One region of the Photorhabdus antumapuensis genome, then DNA from elsewhere that is predicted to be linked to it. Evidence: predicted binding sites of a transcription regulator. Region 1 holds the regulator's gene; the other holds the start of a gene.
The links. The regulator LexA, encoded in region 1, represses DNA repair genes until DNA is damaged. The targets are predictions, from matches to a motif close to TNCTGTATGTACATACAGNA.
Positions count from the first base shown of each region.

Region 2: uvrB (excinuclease ABC subunit UvrB) is a predicted target of LexA. The motif match lies at 2,990-3,009, and genes of this name have one in related genera.

Region 1 is NZ_JAHZMK010000009.1:71,964-83,411, reverse strand. Features, by position in the region: gene lysC (lysine-sensitive aspartokinase 3) at 1-473, opposite strand, end outside; gene pgi (glucose-6-phosphate isomerase) at 772-2,418, shown strand; gene ubiC (chorismate lyase) at 2,732-3,244, shown strand; gene ubiA (4-hydroxybenzoate octaprenyltransferase) at 3,272-4,126, shown strand; gene plsB (glycerol-3-phosphate 1-O-acyltransferase PlsB) at 4,176-6,632, opposite strand; gene KZ793_RS01995 (diacylglycerol kinase) at 6,762-7,133, shown strand; gene lexA (transcriptional repressor LexA) at 7,253-7,858, shown strand; gene zur (zinc uptake transcriptional repressor Zur) at 8,018-8,530, opposite strand; gene KZ793_RS01980 (DUF1266 domain-containing protein) at 8,875-10,017, shown strand; gene KZ793_RS01975 (lactate oxidase) at 10,219-11,409, opposite strand.
Region 2 is NZ_JAHZMK010000015.1:32,925-39,180, reverse strand. Features, by position in the region: gene yvcK (uridine diphosphate-N-acetylglucosamine-binding protein YvcK) at 1-818, shown strand, start outside; gene uvrB (excinuclease ABC subunit UvrB) at 819-2,828, opposite strand; gene KZ793_RS06165 (helix-turn-helix domain-containing protein) at 4,614-5,228, shown strand; gene KZ793_RS06160 (queuosine precursor transporter) at 5,229-6,122, shown strand.

The DNA of each region.
Region 1 (11,448 bases):
GTATACATCACTTTGCGTATATCAAACCATTCGGCATCTTTACCGCGCTGGCGAAGCAATTCGGTAAACAATCGTGTGGACATCAGTTCACCGTGGCCGACTAATTCATCTGTCAGAGCCGCAGAGGTTGCCAGAGATGCGGCTTTAGCAAGGGTTTTAATATTTTCCAGTAGACGATTAATCTCTTGACGAATCGTCTCGGATTCATGCAAACGATCAATAATTGCGTATTGAATGGAGTGGATCTGTTTCAAGTAGTCAGCCCGCTTATCTGCATGGCAGCCTTCCGATAATGCAACTAATAAGTTTGTTATGCCGGCAGAAGCAGATAGCACAACTACACGTACTGCTTTATTTGCTAGTACGATATCTGCACTGTTATTCATGGCATCGAAATTTGCCACGCTGGTACCACCAAATTTTGCGACTACATGCCCGCCAATTTCTGGGCATTGGGATGAAACAGCACTCATTGCGATAACCTTCTGTTAACTGGATAGTCTTTTAGAAATATCGGGTTAACCGGTTTGAGTCAACGGAGTGAAGAGCTACATCAATATCTTTCATGACGCTATGAGAATCATAAAATAAATTGAGGATAGTAGAGAGAAGTGATTGTCTTTTATACGTACAGGCAAATAGAACTAGAAAAACTTAATCGTTTTGACCAATATCAGTGATTAAAGGAAAGGAGACTCCAATCACAGAATTACAGGTTACAATCTTTCTTTACTTCCAATTAATTACAGTCAATTAATAGAGTGCATAGCCATGAAAAATATTAATCCTAGTCAAACCTCAGCTTGGAAAGCACTAGTACAGCATTTTGCGCAGATAAAGGATATTCACCTACGTGAATTGTTTGAACAGGACCCAAATCGTTTTGCTAAGTTCTCAACGACGTTCGATGACCAGATACTGGTAGATTTTTCAAAAAATCGCATCACAACTGAGACATTAGAAAAGCTACAGGCACTTGCTAAAGAAACGGATGTTGCCGGGGCTATTCGCAGTATGTTTTCTGGCGAAAAAATTAACCGTACCGAAGATCGCGCTGTATTGCATATTGCTCTACGTAATCGCAGCAACGCCCCGATTGTGGTTGATGGGGAAGATGTTATGCAGCAGGTCAACGCGGTGTTGGCAAAAATGAAAGATTTCAGTGAGTGCGTGATTAATGGCGAGTGGAAAGGTTATACCGGTAAGGTGATTACTGATGTTGTGAATATCGGTATCGGTGGTTCAGATCTTGGCCCTTATATGGTGACGGAAGCGCTGAAACCTTATAAGAATCACTTGAATATGCATTTTGTTTCTAATGTTGATGGAACCCATATTGCAGAGACCCTGAAAGCACTGAACCCGGAAACGACGCTGTTTCTGATTGCTTCCAAGACATTCACTACCCAGGAAACGATGACCAATGCTCACTCTGCCCGTGACTGGTTCCTAAAAAGTGCCGGTGATGAAGGGCATATTGCGAAGCATTTTGCGGCGCTTTCCACCAATGGGCAGGAAGTTAAGCAATTTGGTATTGATACCAAAAATATGTTTGAGTTTTGGGATTGGGTTGGTGGCCGTTATTCGTTGTGGTCAGCGATTGGTTTGTCTATTGCACTCTCTGTTGGGTTTGAAAATTTTGAACAATTGCTTAGTGGTGCACATGCAATGGATCAGCATTTTGCCAATACCCCATTTGAGCAGAATATTCCGGTATTGCTGGCGTTAATTGGTATTTGGTACAACAATTTCTTTGGCGCAGAAACTGAAGCGATTCTGCCATACGATCAGTACATGCATCGCTTTGCTGCCTATTTTCAGCAAGGCAATATGGAATCCAATGGTAAATATATCGATCGCAATGGTCATCCAGTGGATTACCAAACCGGCCCAATCATCTGGGGAGAGCCTGGAACGAATGGCCAGCATGCGTTCTATCAGCTTATTCATCAGGGAACTAAACTGATCCCCTGTGATTTTATTGCGCCAGCCATCAGCTATAACCCATTGAGTGACCATCACAGCAAATTGTTATCCAACTTTTTTGCTCAGACGGAAGCATTAGCCTTTGGTAAATCTCGTGAGCAGGTGGATGCTGAATTTGTCGCCAGTGGTAAAACTGCGGTTGAAGTTGCACATGTTGCACCCTTTAAAGTGTTTGAAGGAAATCGCCCGACTAATTCCATTCTGTTACGTGAAATTACCCCATTTAGCTTGGGGGCGTTGATTGCCATGTATGAACATAAAATATTTGTGCAAGGGGCGATTCTCAACATCTTTACTTTTGACCAGTGGGGAGTTGAATTGGGTAAGCAATTGGCTAACCGTATTTTGCCAGAACTTAAGGATGATAATAGGGTTGTCAGCCACGATAGCTCGACAAATGGGTTGATTAACCGTTTTAAAGCATGGCGTTAGTCACTTATTCTGGATTAGAAACTTAATTGATATGAGCGAATTATGTTCATCATAATTCGCTTATTTTTGGTCAACAATATTTATACCCTTCATCTTTCAAGCTGCTGCTTTGTTGGCTGTTTTCACTCACCCCAGTCACATAGTTATCTATGCTCCTGGGGATTCGTTCACTTGCCGCCGCACTGCAACTCGAAATCTATTAGGTATATAGAATTTGTTATAACTTTTTATTCTGTATACCTGCAACGTGGTATTCTCTGCGGTTATCAATTGTACTGTCGGATAAAAGAAATTTGTCCTAATGGAAAAGCGAATGTCAACTGACTCAATATTAACAACGGTGCCTATTCAGTGGCTTTCGGCGGATTCGCCCGTTTTGCCTGATGAGGTTTTAGACTGGTTGATGGAATTGGGCTCAATGACCCGCCGTTTTGAACAATATTGTAACCATGTGCGTATCATACCATTCAGAGAATGTTTTATTACCGCGGAGCAACTTTCTGATGAAAATGAGCGTTTGCTAACGGGTCAAAGATATTGGCTGCGTGAGATCGTACTGTGCGGTGATAATATCCCTTGGCTATTGGGGCGGACGTTAATCCCCGAAACAACATTAACTGGCCCTGATGAAAGCTTGGTTGATTTAGGAACAGTCCCGCTGGGACGATATCTTTTTAGTGGTAATAAATTGATGCGGGACTATATTCATGTGGGGCAACAGGGGAACCGTTGGGCAAGGCGATCATTGCTGAGGTTATCCGGCAAACCGTTATTATTAACCGAAGTCTTTTTACCTGAATCACCTGTATACAAAGGTAAAATTTAAAAGGGGGAAATAGAAGTGGCGGGAAGTATGGCGCAAAGTAAATGGCTGGCCTATTGCCGTTTATTGCGTATTAATAAACCTATAGGTGCATTATTGTTGTTGTGGCCGACTTTCTGGGCTTTGTGGATGGCCGGTAAAGGTATCCCGGATATGCACATATTATTGGTTTTTACTGCTGGTGTGTTTCTGATGCGTGCAGCGGGGTGTGCGATTAATGATTTTGCTGACAGAAAATTTGATGGTTATGTTGAGCGCACAAAAACACGTCCCCTGCCTAGCGGTGCTATTAGTGAGAAAGAGAGTAAGATCCTGTTTGTCGTACTGGCGCTGATTTCTTTAGGTCTGGTTCTAACCCTGAATAAAATGGCGATCGGGTTGTCAGTCGTTGGATTGGCTCTGGCTTGGTTTTACCCCTTTGTTAAACGGTTTAGTCATCTTCCTCAGTTTGTACTAGGGGCAGCTTACGGTTGGGCGATTCCTATGGGATTTGCTGCGGTTAGTGAGTCCTTACCACTAGAGTGTTGGTTATTATTCCTGGTTAATATCTTCTGGTCGGTTATTTATGATACACAGTATGCCATGGTCGATCGAAACGATGATTTAAAAATTGGCATTAAATCCACCGCTATCCTGTTTGGTCGTTTCGATAAATTGATTATAGGGCTATTACAACTCGCTATGTTACTGGTGCTGGTGCTGGTGGGTTATCTGATGAATCTGGGTGGTATCTACTATTGGTCATTGTTGCTTGCGGGCACGCTATTTATTTATCAGCAGAAACTGATTGCCGACCGGGAAAGAACACTGTGTTTCCAGGCATTCCTTAATAATAATTACGTTGGTCTGGTGCTATTCCTTGGCATCTTCTTTAGCTATGTCTGAAACATCTGGTGATAATGATGAATAACCATTATCACCAGTATTCAGAAGATTATCCTGCCTTAGCACTCTCTTCGGTATCGTTATGCTCTGGTGGCAAACTGACACTCTCGATAGTAAGACGAATCTCAGGTGACATCAGTTCACTTAATACCTGGTACAGCTCTTGGGTATTTGCTGTAATCGCATTACCACTGTCACTGATATAACCTTCTTCGCGCAGCGTATTTACCGACGTAGTAAATACTGCCTTATCAAAGAATTCAGGTGCGTTGATGCCATGCAATACAGATAAACGTTGCGCTAACATCCGACTCTCTTTTTCCAGCACTCCCCGGCTGACTACTGGGTTGGCGTTTAGTAAAGAGAGTGTGATGGCATAACGTTGCAGTGTTTCACGGATACCGGCTGCCAGCAATTGCAGGGGGCGGATACGCGCTGGATTAAGCACCAACATGCCATGCTCCTTGTTACAGATAAGGCACTGGCGGGTCAGTTCGTTGATCAGCGTATTAACCACTTCTGGCAGCTCTGCTTTGCTATAACGCATAAACAGCTCGGCTTTAAGTAGTGGATAAATGATCGCGACCTGGCTTAATAACGCTTCGCGGCTGATACGGCGATGATGAATAACGATACAGGCAATCAGTGATGGCAGTACTAATAGATGTTGAATATTGTTGCGGTAGTAGGTCATCAAAACTGCACGATCACGTGGCAGAATGATAATGTCGCCCATACTGTCTTTGTCTACCTCGAACTTATCCATTTGCAGAGCGTGTTCTAGCAACTCCTCCGCGGCTTTCTTTGGTACAGTGACATCGGCAGCGTAGGGCGCATTGTGCATGAGCTGTATATAACAATCCAGTTGCTCAAGCAGTTGCTCACGAGTGAGTGCTCGCTGACGTGACGCAAGCAGGGCAGTTGAACACAAGTTAATGGCGTTAGCCGCCGCCGTGTTGTTGATGTTTACCATAATCTTCTCAGACAGTTGACTGACTGTCGGATTGAACCATTCGGGGCGATGGAATTCTATTGGATCAATAGAATCGCGCCAGCTAGGAACATGATTATTAAGGTATTGGATCAACGGGATGGGTTCGCCAAAGTTCACGTAGCCTTGCCCCAGATTACGAAGTTTGCGCAAACCGCGTATCATCTGGAAAAAGCCCTCTTTCTCTTTGGTTGCACCACGCAGCTCTTTGGCGTAGGTGGCAACTTCCATCACATGCTCGTAGCCGATATAAATCGGGATAATAGTAATTGGGCGTGATTCGCCTCTCAACAGCGCCTGTAACGTCATGGACAGCGTACCCGTTTTGGGATCGAGTAGACGACCTGTCCTGGAGCGACCGCCTTCCATAAAGTATTCAACAGAATAACCGCGGGCAAATAATTCACCTAGATATTCCCGGAATATCGTGGCGTAGAGTTTATTACCCTTGAACGTGCGGCGGATGAAAAATGCACCAAGGCGGCGGAATATTGGCCCTGCTGGCCAAAAATTCAGGTTGATGCCAGCGGCGATATGGGGCGGTACTAAACCCTGATGATAGAGCACGTAGGAGAGCAGTAAATAATCCATGTGGCTACGGTGGCAGGGCGCATAAACCAGTTCGTGACCATCCTGTGCCAGACGGCGGATGCGTTCAGCATTGTGAACATTGATCCCTTGATACAGGCGGTTCCAGGTCCAACCTAGTACACGGCCTGACAGCCGTACCGTTTCATAAGAGAAATTCGCAGCAATCTCTTCCATCATGTTAATGGCATTCTGTCGGGCTTTCTCATGTGAGATTTTCTTGGTACGGGCCTCATCAGAGACTGCTTTTTCTATTGCTTTTGAAGCCAGCAATTTGTTAAACAGTTCTTGCCGAACTGGCAGGCGTGGGCCAACGGCTGCCAGGCGTTGACGTGAATAGTGCATTCGTGCCACACGAGCCAGCTTATGGGCAATAGTCTTGTCAGTGCCATGCTCAGTTGCCATATAGCGTAGAGATACTGTGTTTGAAAAACGTACAAAACTATCTCGGCCTAGCCAGAGAATGGCAAAGAACTTTTGGATACCATTGAGTAGCTGCAAGTGTGGGGTGCTCTGCCCTTCACGTCCGGGGGAACGGCCGAACATGACAGAAACTGGCAGCATTTGAATATCCAAATTTGGATTATTGCGATGCAGATCTAGATAAGCATGGAAAATTTTTACGGATTCCTGCTTTGGTGCACAATAGCGGAATACACGTGGGCCATTATCGATAAATACATAGCTGGGAAGTTCAGTGTCACCGATCTCCAGTGAATTTAATGGGTCCGGCAGATCCTGCTCAAGACATTGCTGACGTAATGCCAGTAAGTCTGCTTTAGAGTGATACGGCAGCACGTACAGAATCGGGCGTGTCGTATCGAGCCGCAATTCAGTAATAGGATCTGTGGGGATAAGTTTGCTCTTTACCAGTATTTTTAGTGGTAAATTCAATAATTTATAATATATTTTACGCCAACTTGACATAAATATCTTAAAGCCTCTTGTTAGCAACACGTTGCCAGCATATCAGAAACGGGGGTTGAGATCTGTTGTGTTAAGGCAATAATAAGAGTGGAAAGTGTCAAATAACCTCATATTTGGTGTGAATAATTTATGGCGAATCAATCCAAGGGCTTGGCCCGTATCATTAAAGCAATCGTATATTCGGTGAAGGGCATTAGGGCGACATGGCAAAATGAAGCGGCTTTCCGTCAGGAAATAATTTTAGCGATATTGGCTATGATGGTTGCATTTTATCTGGATATCGGCGCCATTGAGCGCATTTTACTGATTGGTTCAGTGATGCTGGTGTTGATTATGGAAATCCTGAACAGTGCTATTGAAGCAGTTGTTGACCGTATTGGCAGTGAGTTCCATGAATTGTCCGGTCGCGCGAAAGATATGGGATCGGCGGCTGTCTTTCTAACGATGATATTGTCATTAATTGTCTGGGGGACCATCCTTTGGCGCTATTTTATGGCCTGATTTGGTTTAATAGTTAGGTATTATATTATAATTGGCTGATTTTCTACCTTGGTAGGTTCCCAATCGTTATTTAGCTGTATATACTCACATATTGACTGTATAAACAAACAGGGGACGAAATGAAAGCACTTACCGCCAGGCAGCAGCAAGTTTATGACTTGGTGCGTGACCATATTTCGCAAACAGGTATGCCGCCAACGCGTGCTGAAATTGCAGCACGTCTTGGTTTTCGTTCACCTAACGCGGCTGAAGAGCATTTAAAAGCATTGGCTCGTAAAGGGGTGATAGAGATTGTTGCAGGGGCATCTAGGGGTATCCGTTTGCTGTTGGAAGAATCTGGTTTACCGTTAATTGGCCGTGTAGCCGCAGGTGAACCACTGTTGGCACAGGAGCATATTGAAAGTCATTATCAGGTTGATCCCGCACTGTTTAAGCCAAGTGCGGATTTCCTGTTGCGGGTCAGCGGAATGTCTATGAAAGATGTTGGGATTATGGATGGTGATCTGCTGGCTGTGCATAAAACACAAGATGTTCGCAATGGGCAGATTATTGTTGCCCGCATTGAAGATGAAGTGACGGTAAAACGTTTTAAACAGACTGGCAATAGAGTTGAATTGCTGGCAGAAAACCCCGAATTTAAGCCAATTGTGGTGGATTTGAGTGAACAGGGCCTGACAATTGAAGGATTGGCGGTTGGGGTGATTCGTAACGGCAACTGGTCCTGATAGTAAAATATCAAATTGTTGTTTTTGAGATTGTTAAAGAATTGCAATATTCCGGCAGAATCATGTTGTTGAATTTATCGTTGTGATTATCTTAAACGTGATTCTGCGGTTGTTTATTCCAGTCTGACTCTGTACCAAAAGTAAGTATCTACTTACTATCTATTTCTTTTTACTTCCTTCAATTCTGTGGTCATGCTGGCATTCATCTCGTTTAGTACAGGATTCGATCTCTTCACAAGGTGAACATAAGCCATGCGCTTCGATGACGGTATGACGTAAACTGAACCCGGCTGTTTTTGCTAACTGTTGGATGGCGGATTCAACGGTTCCACCATCTCGCTCTGTAACAGAACCACAACGGTCACAAATAAACATTGCTGAGGTGTGGCTTGGCTGTTCAATATGGTGACATAGGACATAACTGTTGGTGGATTCTATTTTATGAATAAAACCCTGTTCCAGCAGAAATTCCAGCGCCCGGTATACGGTAGGCGGTTTAGCCTGTGGTTCTGCTTCTCGTAGCAAATCCAGTAAATCATAAGCACTAATTGCCCCGGGTTGCTCTGAAATTAGACGCAGAGCCTCAAGCCGCTGCGGAGTAAAGCGGACTCCACGAGCCTGGCAAATAACTTCGGCCTGTTCCAGTAACTTTTTTTGGTTAATCAATTTCATTGCGCTCCTTACAACCAGTACGATGATAATATTGTGATGTTATACCCTTCATCTTTCAAGCTGCTGTTTTGTTGGCTGCTTTCACTCACCCCAGTCACATAGTTATCTATGCTCCTGGGGATTCGTTCACTTGCCGCCGCACTGCAACTCGAAATCTATTAGGTATATCATGTTTCTTCAATAGAAAATATTATCCAGCAAAGTTCCTTGCGATTGTCCCCTGATGGAGTTAATTTGGCTAAATTGGTACTCAGTAGCAAAAATAATGTTTCCTTGAAGTTTATGATAATACAGACAAGAATTATCGTATATGACAGATAATTTTCGGAAAGGAAGCATTTGTGATGAAAGAGCTTTTACAAAATCAGCCTCATTATAGACAGTTCCCTGTTAAAGGCTATCAGGTAATGAAGCATATTATCTATGAAAAAAGAAAGTTACCTTTTCTAAGTGCATTATATGCGTTGATTAATATTTTATTTGTAATTGCGGTATGTATGGGTATTGTATTATCTGTAGCAATTGTTTTATTTATAATAGGTAATGTATCTGTCCCTGATACCGACTATTTACTTCTGGCACAAGTAGGAGGTGTAGCATTATTTGGAGTAATGTTACTCTCGGTTATTATTTATCGCATTGTTAAGCGTCCTGAATGGGAACAACGGCGTTATTATCAACAAGCAGGTTTGTCTCTTTTACCAGAAGAGAAGCGTCAAGTATTACGGTTAAATATTGTTAGTGACTATTGGCTAGGTTTTTGGAGTGAAACGCTAGAGCACTATCCTCTACAGTCACGGGTTGCCCATGATAGCTATCGTTACTGTCTGCTTCCATTATCTCCGACCCAGGAACATCAATCCCAATTATACAGCGACTGGGGAATTATTGATGAAGAAGGGTATATGAAGATGCTAACGGGTTTATGGGAGGGGGTACATTCAAAACATTTTGCTGTTGATGTCGCTCTTAGTGATGGGAAAATGTTTAAAGTACTTGCCAAATTAGTTGAAGTAACACCTGACTATATTCATAAATGTTCCAAATCTATTAATGGACGTCCACCTGCATTAGTGTGGGGATTTGATTTGTGGCTTGCAATCGTTTTAAGTCGTAACTGTTTTTGTGCCGGTTATATCAGTGAAGAAGTCGCATGGAAAAATATGCTGAAAACGGCTGATTATATTTATGAAATCTTCGGTGGTTTTGATGAGTTTTATACTAACTTTCGGCTAGGCAATGCTTACTGGAGTAATGATTTTGACCGGGCTAAAGGGCGGCTGGAGCAATTTAATTATTATAAGTCACATTGTGACTGGCCAATTGCTAGTTTGCCGTGGCCTGAACCAAAAGGCGTTATTATGGAAAGGCAGATGATGACGGGTTTTTCTGCATTAGTGGAAGATGTTTTACGCGGCAACATGGAAGAACAACAAAGTTATGAATTTGATATTACCGAGCTGTCAGCGTCTCGTATACTCCATTAATATTTACATGAAATGTTTCCCCTTGAAGAACATTTCAAGGGGAAGTAAGTCATTAATAATAGGAAATAATGGTGCAAAGTGAGAGAACGGATTTTTCATTATGGGAGCTATTACTTCTAAAGCTAACATAATTTACCCCGTTTCCTGAAATCACCTGTTGCAAGTGAAACGGGGCCAATATTTGCTTTATCAGTTCATTGGTTAAATCAAACTAATAAATTTTCTCTCTATATCTTTAATGGCTGCGCATCCTGCCAGCTTCATGCTAAGTTTCAGCTCATCCTTAAGTAGGTTTAAAATGGAAGTTACGCCGGGTGCTCCACCCAATGCCAGCGCATACAAAATGGGTCTACCGATAGCGACAGCCTTGGCACCTAATGCGAGAGCTTTAAACACATGGGTACCGCGGCGGATGCCTCCGTCTAGATAGACTGGAATTTTAGATCCAACAGCTTCAACAATGCTTGGTAATGAAGCGATTGCTGCCGGGACAGTATCCAACTGTCGGCCACCGTGGTTAGAAACTTGGATCGCTGCGGCTCCGTGGTCAACACACTCTTTAGCATTTTCGGCAGATTGAATGCCTTTCACGATGATTGGAAGGCCCGATTCTTTGGCAAGAAACTCCAAATCATTGAAATCAAGATCCCGTTTAAATAGTGTTGTAATCTCTGATAATGCTGCCCCTACGGGAACGCCGGGGATATTAGGGAATGGCAGTGAGCGTGGGAAAACAAATTTATTACGTTTATCTGTTTCTCTGTTACCACTCCACTCTAAATCGACTGTAAAGACGATTGCGGTTGCCCCCATAGCTTTGGCTCGGCGTATCAGTTCACGGTTAATACCCATATCTTTGGTAAAATAAATTTGAAACCATTTGGGGCCGTTACTCACTTTTGCTATCTCTTCAAGAGATGAATTAGACAGAGTTTGTGCAGTAAACAGGGCACCGGCAGCGGCAGCGCCTCTCGCGGTTCCCAATTCAGCGGTCATATGAGCTAGCCCATGTGCTGCCATTGGGGGAATGAAAATAGGCATATCCACTTTACTGCCGAACAATTCGGTTGTTGTGTCAGGCTCTTTTACTCCTGCGAGATAGCGGGGAATAATTTGGAAATCGTCAAAGGCTCTGGTGTTTTCACGTAGAGTCCATTCATCACCTGAACCGCCGCTGATATAGCCAAATTGGGGCGCAGGAATCAATTTGCGTGCTTCTTCTTCCAAGTCATAAAGATTAATAATATCCAGGGATTTTTCTGCACTATTTGTTTTGTAGGTTCCTGTCAGTTTTATGTTAGCAGTTGCAGCGTTGGCTGAGGATACAGCGGATAGCGTACCGGCAGCAGCAAGACTTAATCCTCCAACTATGACGTCTCTTCTTGATGGCATATAATTCTTCCTTACTTAGTAGGTTTAATAAGTATTGAC
Region 2 (6,256 bases), on a different contig from region 1:
TAGGCTCTCGCCTGACAGGCATTGTCACCACAACAGATAATGGCGGCTCAACCGGCAGGATCCGGCGTTCAGAAGGCGGTATTGCCTGGGGTGATACCCGCAATTGTTTAAATCAGCTTATTACCGAACCCAGTGTCGCGTCGGCAATGTTCGAATACCGTTTCAGTGGCAATGGCGAGCTGGCAGGGCATAATTTGGGAAATCTGATGCTTAAGGCGTTAGATCATCTGAGTGTCAGACCCCTTGAGGCGATTAATTTAATCCGCAGTTTGCTGAAAGTTAATGCTCATCTTATTCCAATGTCTGAGCAGCCAGTTGACTTGATGGCGATAGATGATCAAGGCAACACCATTTATGGCGAAGTTAATGTTGATCAATTGAATTGTATTCCTCAGGAGTTGATGCTTTATCCGCCTGCGACCGCAACAAAAGAGGCATTGGAGGCTATCACTCAGGCGGATCTGATTATTATCGGCCCAGGCAGCTTCTTCACCAGTCTGATGCCATTGCTTCTGCTTGAAGATCTAACCCAAGCACTACGCCGTAGCAACGCTAATATGATTTATATCGGTAACCTTGGCAAAGAATTAAGTGCCGCAGCCGCTGAACTGACACTGAAAGATAAGCTGGAAATAATGGAAAACAAAATTGGCAGCCGGATAATTGACGCGGTAATCGTTGGCCCGTGCACAGATATCAGCGAACTTAACGACCGGATTATTACTCAGCAAATACTGGAAGCACAGGATATTCCCTACCGCCATGACCGTGAATTACTGCATCAGGCGTTAGAAAATACCCTGCAAAACCTTGGTTAATCAAGAATTAGCAATAAATTGCTCACGCAATGCCTGAACCTGATCCCGAACATTCGCCGCCTGCTCGAATTCAAGATCCTGCGCATGCTGGTACATCTTCGCTTCCAGCTCGCAGATTTTGCTTTCCAACTCTTTGGCAGACAGGTTGCTGAATGTTTCCGCTGTGACAACCGCTTTACCTCTGCCCCTCCCTTTGCCACCCGTTGGCTGCCCGATTCGCAGAATATCACCAATCTTCTTATTCAGACCTTTTGGAACAATGCCATGTTTTTCATTAAATATCTGCTGTTTAGCACGCCGGCGCTCAGTTTCACCAATAGCTTTCGCCATTGAATCAGTGATCTTATCGCCATAAAGAATCGCCTTGCCATGCAAGTTACGGGCTGCACGCCCAATAGTTTGAATTAATGAACGCTCAGAACGCAGGAAACCTTCTTTATCAGCATCAAGAATGGCCACCAGAGAAACCTCTGGCATGTCCAACCCTTCTCTCAGCAAGTTAATACCCACTAATACATCGAACTCACCTAAACGAAGATCCCGAATAATTTCCACCCGTTCGACAGTATCAATATCCGAGTGCAAATAGCGAACCCGTTCACCGTGTTCTTCCAAATACTCCGTTAAGTCCTCCGCCATTCGCTTAGTCAACGTGGTGACCAACACCCGCTCATTTTTCACCGCCCGAATGCGGATTTCAGACAGTAAGTCATCAACCTGAGTGGTTACCGGGCGAACTTCTATTTCAGGATCAAGCAAACCAGTAGGACGCACCACTTGTTCCACCACATCGCTACTGGATTTTTCCAATTCATATTTGCCTGGCGTAGCAGAAATATAAATTGTCTGTGGAGCCAGTGCTTCAAATTCTTCAAACCGAAGTGGTCGATTATCCAGCGCAGAAGGCATACGGAAACCATATTCCACCAGCGTCTCTTTGCGGGAACGATCCCCTCTGTACATTCCACCAATTTGCGGGATGGTAACATGCGATTCATCCACTACCAGCAAACCATCAGCAGGGAGATAATCAAACAGGGTCGGCGGCGGCTCCCCTTCAGTTCGGCCAGAGAGGTAACGGGAATAGTTTTCAATGCCGGAGCAATAACCCAATTCATTCATCATTTCCAAATCAAATTGAGTACGCTGCGTAATACGCTGCTCTTCCAGCAGCTTACCATTTGCCAGCAATACCTTACGCCGCTGCTCAAGCTCAATTTTAATCGCTTCCATTGCCTGAATAATACGCTCACGTGGAGTAACATAGTGAGTTTTCGGATAAACGGTGTATCGTGGAACATGATATTGAATCTGTCCTGTTAGTGGATCAAACAGTGATAGCCGTTCTACTTCATCATCAAATAGCTCAACGCGCAGGGCATGCTCATCAGATTCAGCCGGAAAGATATCTATCACTTCACCGCGTACCCTAAATGTCCCCCGCTGAAATGCCTGATCATTACGGGTATATTGCAATTCAGCTAAACGCCGCAGAATGGAACGTTGATCAATCATCATACCGTTGGTCAGGTGGAGCATCATTTTCAGGTAACTATCAGGATCACCCAAACCATAAATAGCCGATACAGACGCAACAACAATCACATCTCGCCGCTCCAGCAAAGCTTTTGTGGCGGACAGGCGCATTTGCTCAATGTGTTCGTTCACGGAAGCATCTTTTTCGATAAAAGTATCGGAACTCGGCACATAAGCTTCCGGCTGGTAATAATCGTAATAGGAAACAAAGTACTCTACGGCATTTTCTGGGAAAAAGTCCTTCATTTCGCTGTAAAGTTGAGCTGCCAGTGTCTTGTTCGGAGCAAGTACCATCGTCGGTCGGTTTAAATTGGCTATCACATTAGCGATAGTAAATGTCTTACCCGACCCCGTAACCCCTAGCAAAGTCTGGTGGGCAAGCCCGTCTTCTAAGCCTTCTTGTAATTGACGGATGGCCTCTGGTTGATCACCCCCCGGTTGGAAGTCAGAATGTAATTTGAACACCTTACTCATCGGTATCTCACTTTCCTAACATTAATTCATCTATACCCGTTATCTTTCAAGTTGCCTCTTTGTTGGCTGCACTCACTCACCCCGGTCACATAGTTATCTATGCTCCCGGGGATTCGCTCCCTTGCCGTCGCGATGCATCCTGAAATCCATAGGGTATATAATACTGGATATAAAACCAGCTTCAAGCTGGTTTTATAAAAACGGGCTTAAGTTGGTCACTTCCCTATCAATTAAACATTCGTTGATATCAAAATAAATACCATTTTATCCCCAAAATTATCTTGATTTTTCCATTTTTTATATGATCGGCTGAAAGGTGACAACATGAGACATCATCACAGGTCAGATAGGGCTTGATTTTAGTTATCTTATTGATTTTTAATATAATTAAAACAAAGACGAGAATAACATCAACCTTGACGAAAGCCGCGTATTTTCTTGCATCGCGTAACTTTTCTAAGTCTAATACACAAGGTTATCCACAGGAATAGTGGATAACTCTACAAACCCTATTAACTGTACGAGGTTGCAACATCATGCCACAAAATAGGTATCCTCTATCGATAAAAATTTTTACTATTTTTTTGACCTTTATCTCAATTATTCATTTCAAAAAAATGAATAAATTTGCTGAAAAAGTAAGAATTTTCTCATAGGAATTAAACATCAATAAATTATATTCGTTCAATATTACCAGCGTTAAAGGTAGATAATTTTCGATTTTTTCTGTAGACTGAGCGAAAAAAACTGCCTTTTCTGCATCAAACAACAGCAAACAATACGGGTTAGATTGGGATTTTTATTCAATAAGAGATAACTGGTGAACAGTTTCCTGTACGAAATCTGTTACTCAAGAGAGCGTCGTGCTTTACCTAAGCGGAAATAGGATTCTCTGTTTCCTACGCTTTCAGCAATAGCAGATTCAATATCATCAACAGCATTTTTGACTATGCCGATATGAACAATATCGATATAAACATTTACCAAAAAACAACAACTGGCTTAATTGGCCATGAGCAAAACTCGCTTCTTAACTAGAATATTAAGGTATATCCTTGATAAATTAATGAATTCACATCAGCATATCCTCTATTTTACAAAACGAGCCCCATCGTGACCGCTCAAAAAAAAATGATAGATACACAAATATCAAATCGGCACAGCCCTCATAAAACGTCCAATATTCTGCTGGCTATTTTCGATCGAAAAACTTACTTTGTATCTATCACTCACAATTTCAATCGATTGCTGTTCCAAAGCATCTTTATACTGCCATTTCCTGGTGTGTTAACTGTGTTACTATTTTATTGTTTTATTAATTTCAGTCCTGATGTTTATTTTACTTCCCTCTCTTTCCTGGTGATTCCCTAGTGCTAAAAAAATAACCCACTTTCAAACTCGAAGGATAAAGTAGCTCTTCCCCGAGAGATTTATAATAAGAATAATATTTTGTTTGATGCTATCTGATGACCCAAAAACACATCAATACAACTTAACATTATTATAATAAAATCCATAAAGTCAACATAAAAATAAACATAAAGTTCAGTTTTGTGTAAACTTTATAATGAATTTTACTTAATTACATGATTTAACTTTTGTTTTTAGAATATAAAGGTAAATCCATGAGCATTTTCTAATATAGGATATGCTAATATAGATAATCATAAAAATAAGATATTAAAAGTAAAATCAATAAATTATCACAATGAGTGGTTTTTTCACACTGGACAATATCATCAAGTAATATATAGTAATGCGGTTATCTTTATATAAAGGATTCTCATGAAAACGTCTAATGCACAGCGAAAAACAAATATCATTAAAAATATAGAATATTTGATACGTACCCGTGGAGAAACCAAGAGCTCTTTTTCCAACCGAACAGGATTGACCCGTACCACCATTTATAAAATCCTGGAAGGGCAAGTCAATAACGTTCAACAATCTACGGTTCTTCGGATCTCCGATTTTTTCGGCGTTTCCTGTGAAGAAATAGAATATTATGACCTTGAACAATTAGAGCGCCTCAATGAAACACTCTCAACCGAAGGCAATAAAAATCCTTCGGCTATCCCTATCGTTCCACAATCTGAATTTTTAGCCGTTTCTGAGAAAAAAATAGGTCAACTTGTTACCGAGTATCCTCTTACCTATTTCTTTGGTGATGAATCAAACATGCTGGCTCTTAAAGTCGAATCGGCAATAGAGGATACCTTCATACCCGGTGAGGTGATCATCATAAAACGTCCCCCCGCATTAGTCACCAATACGCCATTATTGTATTACTCTAAGGAAATTGGGTTCTTTATCCGGCAAGAAAAAAACGATGACTGTCTCGATAGGAAACCCTACAGAAACGCTTATTTTTTAGGCTACATCGTAGGAGAAAGACTATAAATGACAGTAAATCAAAAGTTTAAGTTATTGGGATTTTCAAGGTATGGTAAATTATCGGCAAATGTTATGGTGCTCGCGACAGGTAAAACTATTACTATGGGGTTAAAAGAGCTAGTTGATAGTGATATTTCAGAAGATCTGAGCAGACATGAGCTCAGTACTATATACCGGAAATTATACAGCCACAGTAATATCGTAACAGCTTATGAACTTGGGGATCGTCATGAGCGTTCATGGCAAGCCTATTTACTCATTAGCATCGCACTCAGTGTTATCTATATTTTCTCTACCATATGTGGTGTGAAGCCCATTCACATCCCGATCATTAATATTGTCACGCCTCCCGGTGTTTTCATTTACCCTATCACCTTCTTGCTGGTCGATATTCTAAACGAATTCTATGGATTACGTCTGGCAAGAAGAACGATTATTATCTCTTTTGCAGCGAACTTATTATTTGTCCTAGGTCTTTGGGGAACCGCACTGATGCCAAGTGTCCCTGGATGGGAGTTTGGTGCAACTTATAATGGAATAGTGAATAGCATCGTATCTGTATTACTGGCATCATCTCTTGCTTATTTTATCTCTGAGAATATAAACTCGTATCTCCTTTGCAAAATAAAATCTCTCACCAATTCAAAGTATCTTTTCCTACGAGTAATAACCAGCACTGTCATCGCCTCAGCATTCGATAGCATAATATTCTGCTCAATTGCTTTTTATGGTGTTCTCGGTATAGATATCATAAAAGAAATGATTATTGCCCAGTTTCTCATTAAAGTGGCTTATTCTATCCTGGGTGTAGGCCCTATTTATCTGGTAAGGAGGATATTCAGAAATTATATAAACCGACCAGTAGATGCGCCAGTGAATAAAAAACTTGCCGAAGTATAAATAGAGATCAAGTTTTATCAGAATATAGAAAAATATCATTTTTATGCCGGAATATCACTCCGGCATGTTGCCCTAAATAACCTTCTATACCTAATAGATTTCGAGTTGCAGCGCGGCGGCAAGTGAACGAATCC